3 regions of the Streptosporangium sp. NPDC003464 genome follow, and region 2 is predicted to be linked to each of the others. Evidence: predicted binding sites of a transcription regulator. Region 2 holds the regulator's gene; each other region holds the start of a gene.
What was found. The regulator LexA, encoded in region 2, represses DNA repair genes until DNA is damaged. The targets are predictions, from matches to a motif close to TCGAACANNTGTTCGA.
Positions count from the first base shown of each region.

Region 1: ACWDS7_RS24120 (SAV_6107 family HEPN domain-containing protein) is a predicted target of LexA. The motif match lies at 2,085-2,100, and genes of this name have one in related genera.
Region 3: recA (recombinase RecA) is a predicted target of LexA. The motif match lies at 1,516-1,531, and genes of this name have one in related genera.

Region 1 covers NZ_JBSFPS010000111.1:12,555-15,797, reverse strand. The annotation lists gene ACWDS7_RS24125 (PP2C family protein-serine/threonine phosphatase) at 109-1,251, shown strand; gene ACWDS7_RS24120 (SAV_6107 family HEPN domain-containing protein) at 1,391-1,837, opposite strand; gene ACWDS7_RS24115 (L,D-transpeptidase family protein) at 2,160-2,930, opposite strand; gene ACWDS7_RS24110 (YbaK/EbsC family protein) at 3,086-3,243, shown strand, end outside.
Region 2 covers NZ_JBSFPS010000121.1:2,063-5,305, forward strand. The annotation lists gene ACWDS7_RS25440 (glycosyl hydrolase family 18 protein) at 1-51, opposite strand, end outside; gene ACWDS7_RS25445 (hypothetical protein) at 191-1,084, opposite strand; gene lexA (transcriptional repressor LexA) at 1,568-2,278, opposite strand; gene ACWDS7_RS25455 (hypothetical protein) at 2,338-2,574, shown strand; gene ACWDS7_RS25460 (LysM peptidoglycan-binding domain-containing protein) at 2,615-2,881, shown strand.
Region 3 covers NZ_JBSFPS010000129.1:4,255-7,497, forward strand. The annotation lists gene recX (recombination regulator RecX) at 1-298, opposite strand, end outside; gene recA (recombinase RecA) at 312-1,409, opposite strand; gene ACWDS7_RS26520 (hypothetical protein) at 1,657-1,959, shown strand; gene ACWDS7_RS26525 (DUF3046 domain-containing protein) at 2,166-2,360, opposite strand; gene ACWDS7_RS26530 (VOC family protein) at 2,441-2,929, opposite strand; gene ACWDS7_RS26535 (pyridoxal phosphate-dependent decarboxylase family protein) at 3,010-3,243, opposite strand, start outside.

The DNA of each region.
Region 1 (3,243 bases), on a different contig from region 2:
GTAGGAAAAGGCAAACATGGCATTTAACGAGATGTGGTGGACATGGCAGGGGGAGATGGTCGGCATGATCACTCTCAGCGTCGCCCGAGAAGCCGCCGCGACGCCCTCATGGCGTCACTGGGGTCGACCAAGACCCGCGCGTTCCTGAGGCTGCTGACCTCCGTCGGAGGCAGCAGGACCCAGGACACCCTGAAGCTGCTCCCCTTCATCGTCATGGCCGTGGTGGCCCTGATCGACTTCGGCTCCGGCCCGACGGCCGGTCTCCTGCCCCTGCTGGCCCTGGGGCCGGCCTTCGCCAGCGTGGCCTGCGGGCTGGCCCGGACCACGGTGGTCGGCGTGATCGCCCTGGCCCTGTGCGTCGCGCTCGGCCTCTACAACGACATCCTCTGGACCTCCCGCACCAACATCACCATGGGCGCCATCCTCGGCGTCACCATGGCCAGCGTGCTGGCCAGCGCCGGACGGCTCCGCCACGAGCGGCAGCTCGCCGACGTCCGCTCGGTGGCCGAGGCGGCCCAGCGGGTGCTGCTGCGGCCGGTGCCGCGCCGGGCCGGGCCGGAGATCGGCGTGGCCGTCTCCTACACCTCGGCCACCGCCGAGGCCAGGATCGGCGGTGACCTGTACGAGGTGGTGACCACCCCGCACGGGGTGCGGATCATCGTGGGAGACGTCCAGGGCAAGGGCCTGGAGGCCGTGGAGACCGCCGCGGTGGTGCTGGGCGCCTTCCGGGAGGCCGCCCACGACGAGGCGAAGCTCCAGGGCCTGGTGGCCCGGCTGGAGAACGCCCTGACCCGGGAGCTGTCCGGCGAGCAGTTCGTCACCGCCATACTCGCCGAGATCACCGGCGGCGCCTCGATCACTGTGATCAACTGCGGTCATCCGCCGCCCATGGTGCTCGGCTCCGGCGGCGGGCACTGGTTCGCCGATCCCCCGGACGAGGCGCTCCCCCTGGGCATGGGCCCGCTGAAGGCCGGCGAGCCGGTGCCGCACCAGATCCCGTTCGAGCCGGGGGACCAGGTCCTCTTCTACACCGACGGGGTCATCGAGGCGCGCAACGGAGCGGGCCAGTTCTATCCGCTCCCGGCCAGGGCGCACCTGTTGAACGGCGCCGACCCGCAGCTCGCCCTGGACGCCCTCCGCGCCGACCTGCTGCGCCATGTGGGCCGCCCGCTGGGCGACGACGCCGCCATGCTCCTGCTGCGCCACCGCGCGGCCCGCCAGGCGACCTCCTCGGCCTCCTCGGCGGCCTGATCGGCCCGATCGGCCTGCGCCGGACGCCGAGGAGGACCGCCGGACGGAGGCGGGTGCGCCGACGGGCGGGTACGCAGACAGTGCGCCCCCGTGGGAACGCCGGCAGGCGGGAACGCCGGCCGGACGGCGGGCCGGGGCGCTAGCCGGCGAGGGGGACGCGGCCGGGGAGTGCGGGCTGGGTGGGCACGCCGAGCAGGCTCTCCACCGCGGTGACGAACCGCTCCGCCTCGGAGATCAGCTCCTCGGCGTCCCGCGCCGAGACCATGCGGGTCATCCCGGCCTCGGCGGCGGCCCGCTTGGTCGCGCTGATCTCGAAGTAGGGCGCCCAGTCGGCGAGCCGGGGCTCGGCCTCGGGCAGCAGCTCCCAGGCGCTGCGCAGCCGGCGCCTGCGGCCGTCCATGGGGCGTGGCCGGGCGGCGAGGACGGCGGCGGCCGCCCTGAGGGCCGCCAGGTGGGCGGCGACGTAACGGGTGGCGGGGGTCCGTGCGGCGGCCGCCTCTTCCAGGCAGTCACGGGCATCGGCCAGGTGCGCCCGCGCTGTGGTCGACAGCCGGGGCCCGCCGGGATCGCTGGGCCGAGGGGTCATGTGCTTCAGCCTCCTAGGTCGCAAGCGGCTCCCGGCGTCATCACCGGTGGTGTCAACACTCGCAGACCCCACCGACAAATTCCCCGGGCGGCCGGACGAGGAGCTTCCCCTCTCCCCGTCCGTCCCGACCGGGCCCGGCCGTCCGCGACGACGGCGTGGGCATGGTCGACCACCCTGGACGTGATCCGCGAGTTTCACGTCATTGCATCGAACATAAATTCGATCACTCGTAGTGTCAAGTAAAGCGACGAACAAAGGTTCGATCCCTGCGGGGACGGCAAAGCCCCGGGAGATCAGGATCTCCCGGGGCTTCGACCTGCGGCTATCGGACGAACTTGCCGCGCACGTGCACCGGCACGTTCTTGCCCAGCAGGCCGGGGAGCATCCCCGCCACGTTCATCGGGAGCCGGACGCAGCCGTGCGAGGCCGGGGCCAGCGGCACCGACAGCGCGCCGTGGAAGGCGATGCCGCCGTTGAAGAAGATCGGGTTGTAGAGCTGGCCGAGGTAGGACTTGTGCCAGCCGCTCCTGCGCCAGGTCGTCTTGTAGTCACCCGTCGGCGTGCGGGCATCGCCGCAGAAGCGCTGGACCTTGCCGTTCCAGTTCGCCGTCTCGCAGTAGGGGATCCCGCTGCCGGAGGAGGTGTGGCTGATCAGCTTCACCTGCCCGTTGACGTAGAGGACCATGACCTGCTTGGCGAGGTTCATCTCGACCCGGGTCGGCTTGCCGCCGGGCACCAGCACCTTCGGCGCCTTGGGCGCCTCCAGGGCGTTCCAGGTCCTGCTCGCCACGGTGCTGGTCGGCGAGATGCCGTTGACCTTCTGGAAGGCCCAGACCGCGGCCTGGGTGGCCCCGCCGTACCGGCCGTCGATCTTGCCGGGCGCGTAGCCGAGCTCCTTCAACCGGCCCTGGAGCACCTTGACCTCGTTGCCCTTGGCGCCGATCTTGAGCGTCTTGCCGGGCGCGACGAACTCGGGCGCCGCGGCCTGCGCGCCGGCCTGCGCCACGACGGCCGGGGCCGCCGGGGTCACGGGCTGGGCGTTCGCGACGCCGACCGAGCCGAGCGAGGCGACGAGCACGGCCCCCGCCGTCATAAGCGCAGCCACTCCGAGCTGCCGTTCAACCCCCACCTGAAATCATCCCCTCATCTCACCGGTGCCTGAACCAAGGGACCATAACGTATGAACCGCCTGTCTCAGCCAGAGGTGATGAAGCGGCAATCAATGGTCAATCTGTTTAGAGTGGCCGCGTGCCAGAAAAGTTGCATCCCAACATCGAGAAGGTCGCCGCGGTCCTGGAGGAGCACGGCGTCACCGGCGAGATCGTCGTGTTCGCCGAGGCCACCCCGACCGCCGTGACCGCCGCCGCGCAGCTCGGCTGCGAGGTCGGCGCCATCGCCAACAGCCT
Region 2 (3,243 bases):
GAGGACCGCCCCCATCACGCCTAAGAGTTTCAGGACAAGTCGATTTCTCATGGGCGACCGCCTCTACGACCTGGAACCGGGGGGTTAATTAACAGGAAACTTTACTGTCAATTTGAGCTGAACGTAATCACGCGCCCCCGCGCCGTCAATGGTGCGAAATTTCGGGGGGCCCAACTGCTCGGGGAGAGGTTTACGGCCAGCGCCAGGCGATGCCCAGCACCCCGGCGGCCACATCGGAGGCGGCCATGTGGACGGTGTGATGGGCGGTAGGCACCAGGACGCCGGTCCGGAAAGGCGCCTCGTCCGGTCCGGACCGGACGTAGGAATGGCATTCGGCCGGCAGGGCCAGGGGATCGAACCGCACCTGGAGCAGGAAATGCGCGACCGGCTGCCGGAAACCGTGGCCGTGGTCGACACACGGCCGCGTCGGCCTGTCGACGCTCTCCCACTCGAAGACCCAGGTGTCACCGGCCCGGAGCACATGGTCGAAGAGCAGCTCGGCGACCATCACCGCCCGCCGCTGGTGCCGCAGGACGGTGCCGACCCTGCAGTTCTCCAGAGCGTGGATCTCACACCCTTCGAGATCGGTGCCGGGGTCGACGAACGACCTGACCACATACCGGTCCATGCCGTCGCGCCTGGCCCTGACCAGGGTGCGGGTCCACACCGACGTGCACATCCGCGCCGCGTCGATCAGCACCTTCTGCTGCTGGGTGATGACAACGGCGTCCTGGTCGCGTGAGCCCGGCAGTGCGTCCAGCAGTTCGCCGAGCGCCCCGGAACGCCCGTCCAGCCCCGGCCCGCGGTCGAGGAGGCGGGTGAGCGAGCCGCCGGGCAGGCGAAGGATCTCCTCCAGGGCCGTGACGACCAGCGTGGACTGCTCGCCGCCGGGGCGCCGGTGGCCCCGCTGCCAGTCGCTCAGGGTGGACAGCGCGACCGTCAGCCCGCGCTGGGCCAGGCGGGACCGGATGCGGTCGAGCGGCAGGCCGCTCTCCCGGATGCAGGCGCGCAGGGCCTGGTGGAACGGGCCCGAGTGGAGCAGGAGGCCGCGGTCGGCTGCCGGTTCGGGGAGGCGGCGAGGCATGAGGGCGCTCCTCGGCTGTCGAGGCGGGCGGCTGGGATCCCCCGCACCCCTCCCCCGCGAGGACGGCACGGGCCCGCCGCGCTCTGTGGGGAGCGAGCGTAGAACGTCTCGCGATCCCCGGAAAGGTCGCTACAGGTAGCAATTACCGAAATTTCATCGCCTGTGGCTTATTCCGAGCCGAAAACAGAATCAGCGCATGCCCGGCCCCCACAAACATGCCCGGCACCCCCCACAAAGGAGATCTGATCACCGGCGGAGGGATGGGGAGCCCGTCCCGGTCGGGGAGCCCCACCGGCCCGGGAGCCCGTCCCGGTCGGGGAGCCCGGAACGGCGGGAGCCCACATCGGCCCGGGAGCCCATACCGGGCGGAGAGCCCGGAACGGCTGGGACGGAGGTCTCGCCGTACGGCCTTGCGGGCGGCCCCGGGCGCATGACGAGGAGCGGGGTCCCGATCGGGGACCCCGCTCCTCGTGGTGTGCCGTCTCAGAGCTTGCGCAGAACCGCCACGACCTTGCCCAGGACGGTGGCCTCGTCACCGGGGATCGGGTCGTAGTTGGTGTTGTGCGGGACGAGCCAGACGTGGCCGTCCTTGCGCTTGAAGGTCTTGACCGTGGCCTCGCCGTCGATCATCGCGGCGACCACGTCGCCGTTGTCGGCGACGGGCTGCTGGCGGACGACCACCCAGTCGCCGTTGGCGATGGCCGCGTCGATCATCGAGTCGCCGGTCACCTGGAGCAGGAAGAGCGTGCCCTCGCCGACGAGCTGCTTGGGGAGGGCGAAGACGTCCTCGATGCTCTCCTCGGCGAGGATGGGGCCACCGGCGGCGATCCGGCCGACGAGCGGCACGTAGGCCGCGGTCGGGCGGCTGACCGGGGCCTCGTCGGTGCCGGAGTCGGGGTCCACCCACAGCACCGGCTCGCCGGGCAGGCGCACCTCCAGCGCGCGGGGGCGGTGCGGATCGCGGCGCAGGTAGCCCTTGCGCTGCAACGCCGTCAACTGGTGCGACACGCTGGAGGTGCTCGTGAGCTGCACCGCCTCGCCGATCTCCCGCATGGAGGGCGGGTAGCCGCGCTGCTGCACCGAGTCGCGGATCACCTCAAGGATCTTCCGCTGCCTGGGGGTGAGGCCGAGGGAGTCACGCCTGCGCACCGCCAGGTCGCTGACGGCCGAACCGTTCTCGTCGTGCCCGTTCATGCGGTCTCCTCGCCTCCCGGTCTGTATCTCTTACGTCGCACACAGCGACCGTACCCCCGTTGAAGATCGTATTCAAACAATTGTTCGAGTCGTTCTCGAAATCAGCGGTGGCGTGGTGTACAACATCGTACGGGAGTTCGATCGACATCGTGTTCGATTCGCCGATCTTTCTTCGACATGTGTTCGGCCAGGTCGAAGGGGTGGGGGGCCATCATGAAGACGACCACGGCGAAGAGGGGGCCCGGGCGCGCGCCCGTCCGGCGTCCCGGGCCCGCGGGGAACATCCGATATCCTGATCCGCCCCTGCGGCTCACCCGGCGGGGGAGGATCGTGGTGGTGGCGGCGCTCACGCTGGCCACCTTGGGGGCGCTCTGGGTCGGCGCGCGCATCGACGCCGCCTCGGCCTTCGAGCGGAGAGGTCACGAGGGGCTGCCGTGGGTCGTGGTGCACGGGGGCGACACGCTGTGGGAGATCGCCGACGCGGTGACGCGGGACGGGGATCCCGCCCCGACGGTCCGTCAGATCATGGACCTCAACGGCCTGTCCGACTCGGTGATCCGGCCCGGGGCCCGGCTCTACCTGCCTGACGGCTCCGCTCCCTGAGGGGCGTGGCCGGCGGGCCCGGCCCGCGTGTGAGGTGACGGGCCGGGGACGGCGCCGCGGACGCTCGTACGGGGGCGGCCGGGGTGGCCGGGGCCGGCGTGGAGACGGTCGGGTGCCTGGTGGAGGTGATCGGGGCCGCCGTGGGGGTAGCGGGGGGTCGCCGGAGGGTGACGGGGGCCGGTGGAGGGGTGACACGCCCGGCCCGTGCGGATGTGATGCGCTGATCAGCGACTTCGTCCGACAGGGCCGTTTCAACTTGCGTTCATGGTCCGACACTTCTACCGTTGACCACAACATCTAGTGGCTTAATCGGCGTGCTTCACCATAGATTGTGTTTCCATTACCGCACCTCGACTATTCGG
Region 3 (3,243 bases), on a different contig from region 2:
GCCGGGAGCCACGACCGCCCCGGCTCTCCCCTCCGGAGCGGCCCGCCGCGTCTTCCGCTGGGCCGCCTTCTGGAGCGGGGCCGTCGTATGGGGCTGGACCGTCGTATGGGGCGGGGCCGTTCTCCCAGTCGGGGCCGGACGCCTCCCATGCGCCCGGCTGCCCCCGGCGGGAGCGCCGCGACCGGCCGCCTGCCCGCCTGCCGGTCCCGGAGGAGCCGGCCTCCGGCACGTCCGGCCAGGCGCCCCAGTCTCGCGGCCCGGCCGCGCCGGCCGGACCGGAGTCAGGTCCCGTCGTCATCGATCAACCCGGCTCAGACGTCACCCGGCTTGGGAGTGGCCGCCTTGGAGCCACGGCCGGACGCGGCCGGGGCCGGGGCGGCAGCGGCGGGCGGCGGAGTGGCCGGGCTGTCGAGGCGCGGGCCGATGCCGAGCTTCTCCTTGATCTTCTTCTCGATCTCGTTGGCCATGTCGGGGTGGTTCTTCAGGAAGTTGCGGGCGTTCTCCTTGCCCTGCCCCAGCTGGTCGCCCTCGTAGGTGTACCAGGCGCCGGACTTGCGGACGAAGCCGTGCTCGACGCCCATGTCGATCAGGCCGCCCTCGCGGGAGATGCCGACGCCGTAGAGGATGTCGAAGTCGGCCACCCGGAAGGGCGGGGCCATCTTGTTCTTGACGACCTTCACCCGGGTGCGGTTGCCGACCGCCTCGGTGCCGTCCTTCAGCGTCTCGATGCGGCGGATGTCGAGCCGGACCGAGGCGTAGAACTTCAGCGCCTTTCCACCCGTCGTGGTCTCGGGCGAGCCGAACATGACGCCGATCTTCTCGCGGAGCTGGTTGATGAAGATCGCAGTGGTGCCCGTGTTGTTGAGCGCGCCGGCGACCTTGCGCAGCGCCTGGGACATCAGCCTGGCCTGGAGGCCGACGTGGCTGTCGCCCATCTCGCCCTCGATCTCGGCCTTGGGCACCAGGGCCGCGACCGAGTCGATGACCAGCAGGTCGACGGCGCCCGACCGGATCAGCATGTCGGCGATCTCCAGCGCCTGCTCACCGGTGTCGGGCTGGGAGACCAGCAGCGCGTCGGTGTCGACGCCCAGCTTCTTGGCGTATTCCGGGTCGAGGGCGTGCTCGGCGTCGATGAACGCCGCGATGCCGCCCGCCCGCTGGGCGTTGGCCACCGCGTGCAGGGCGACGGTGGTCTTACCGGAGGACTCCGGACCGTAGACCTCGATGATGCGGCCACGCGGGAATCCGCCGATGCCGAGCGCGACGTCGAGGGCGATGGAACTGGTCGGGATCACTTCGATGGGCGCGCGGGTCTCATCGCCGAGGCGCATGACAGAGCCCTTGCCGAACTGACGCTCGATCTGAGCGAGCGCGGTCTCGAGCGCCTTCTCGCGGTCGTTAGCCGCCATGGGAGCCCCCTGAAGGGTCGCGGGTTGAATCGGTTGCCAGAAAGCTACGGGGTGCCACCGACATTTTCTGGAGAGCACGCCACGGGTGGCGGCGTGTCCAATATAGCCGAACGATTGTTCGATCGTGGCTCAACGGCACCGGACGCTCCCGGGGGCGCCGCAGGTCACAGGAGAGGGCGACCCCATCCTTGAGGCGACATTTCCGGGCATTCGCTCGGACCTGTTGCCACCGGGCTGACCTGGGGTGATGCTGGAGGCAAACGACTCCGAGGTGCCCGACGTGACCGCTGCGTTCGCCCAGCAACGCCTGGCCCGCCTTGAGGCCCTGGCCGCCGAGCTGTCCGGCCGGGGGCTGGTGGGACGCATTGTCGGGGCCACCGCTCCCGTGCTCTGGGTGTGGCATCCGGGCAGCGGGAGACAGACGATCGTCTTCGCCAGCCCGGCCAGGGAGGGCTGGCTCTTCCTGTGGTCGCCGGACGGCCAGGAGAGCGCGGAGGCCCCCGGCCACGTGGCCGAGCTGGTGCGGAAGCTGCTGGACCGCGCCTCCTGACCGCACTCCCCGGAGAGAGCTCCGGCGCCTTTCCACCGGTCGCGGTCTCGGACCGCGGTCGCGGTCTCGGACCGGCCGGCGCAACCTTTCGACGCGACCAACCGGCGCAACCCTTCAGTACAGCCCTTCAGCACGACCAACCGGCGCAACCCTCCAGCACGACCGGCCGGCGCACACCCTTCGACACGACCGGCCGGCACAGCCCTTCAGCGGAGCCGTGCGGGGACGTCGGACACCCCGCACACGGCCCGCCAGACGTCCTTGGCGGCGATGCCGTCGGCCAGCGCCTGGTTCACCGTCCGGCCGCCGAGGTCGGCGATCACGTAGTCACGGGCCCACGACTCGGCGTAAGAGTCGCCGAAGTGTAGTTTCATCCGGTTCCAGAACTCCGACAGGCGCATCCTCCAAGTGTGGCCCCTCCCGGCCGCGTCCATGACCGCCGGTTCTTCCTCCGGGGCGCCGGCCCGTCCCGCCCGGGGCCTCAGATGACGCGGAAGCCGTACATCTCGCCGAGCGGGTCGGCGAGCAGCTCCAGGCGGGCTCCGTCGGGGTCCCTGAAGCAGATCGACGCGCCGCTCTCGATCCGGTGCGGCACGCCCTCCGCCTCCAGCTTGCCCCGCAGCCGCTCCCAGGTCGACGGGTCCACCGAGATGGCGATGTGGTGGAGCCCGCCGAGGACCTCCTTGTAGGGGCCGAGGTCCAGGCCCGGGAAGTCGAAGAAGGCCAGCAGGTTGCCGTTGCCGACGTCGAAGAAGAAGTGGCTCGACCCCCGGTGGTCGCGGTTTTCGAAGATCTCCGTGAGGGGGAACTCCAGGAGGTCCTGGTAGAACGCGATCGTCGCCTCGACGTCGGAGGAGATCAGCGCGAAGTGGTGCAGACCCCTCGCGCTGCTCGGTGGACGGTGCTCCCGCAGACGTTCCGCCTTGATCCGCTCACGCGCCGTCTCCACGGCCGGCTGGTCGATGCTCATCGCTGGCTCACCGCTCAATGCGTCGGATGCTCGTCTGGTCTCTATCTCCGTGACGGGACGCGGTGAACCTTCCCCAGCCGTCACGCCATGGTGGCGAGGATCTCCTCCACGATCTCCATGGACGTGCCGGGGTGCAGGAACGCGAACCTGGCGACGGTCTCGCCCTCCCAGCCGGTCGGCGTGACGAAGCCGATCTGCCCGGCGAGCAGCCGCTCGGACCACTCGTAGTAGTCCCGGGCCGTCCAGCCGGTGCGCCGGAACAGCACGGCCGACAGCTCGGGCTCCCGGATCAGCTCCAGGTGCCCGGAGCCGTC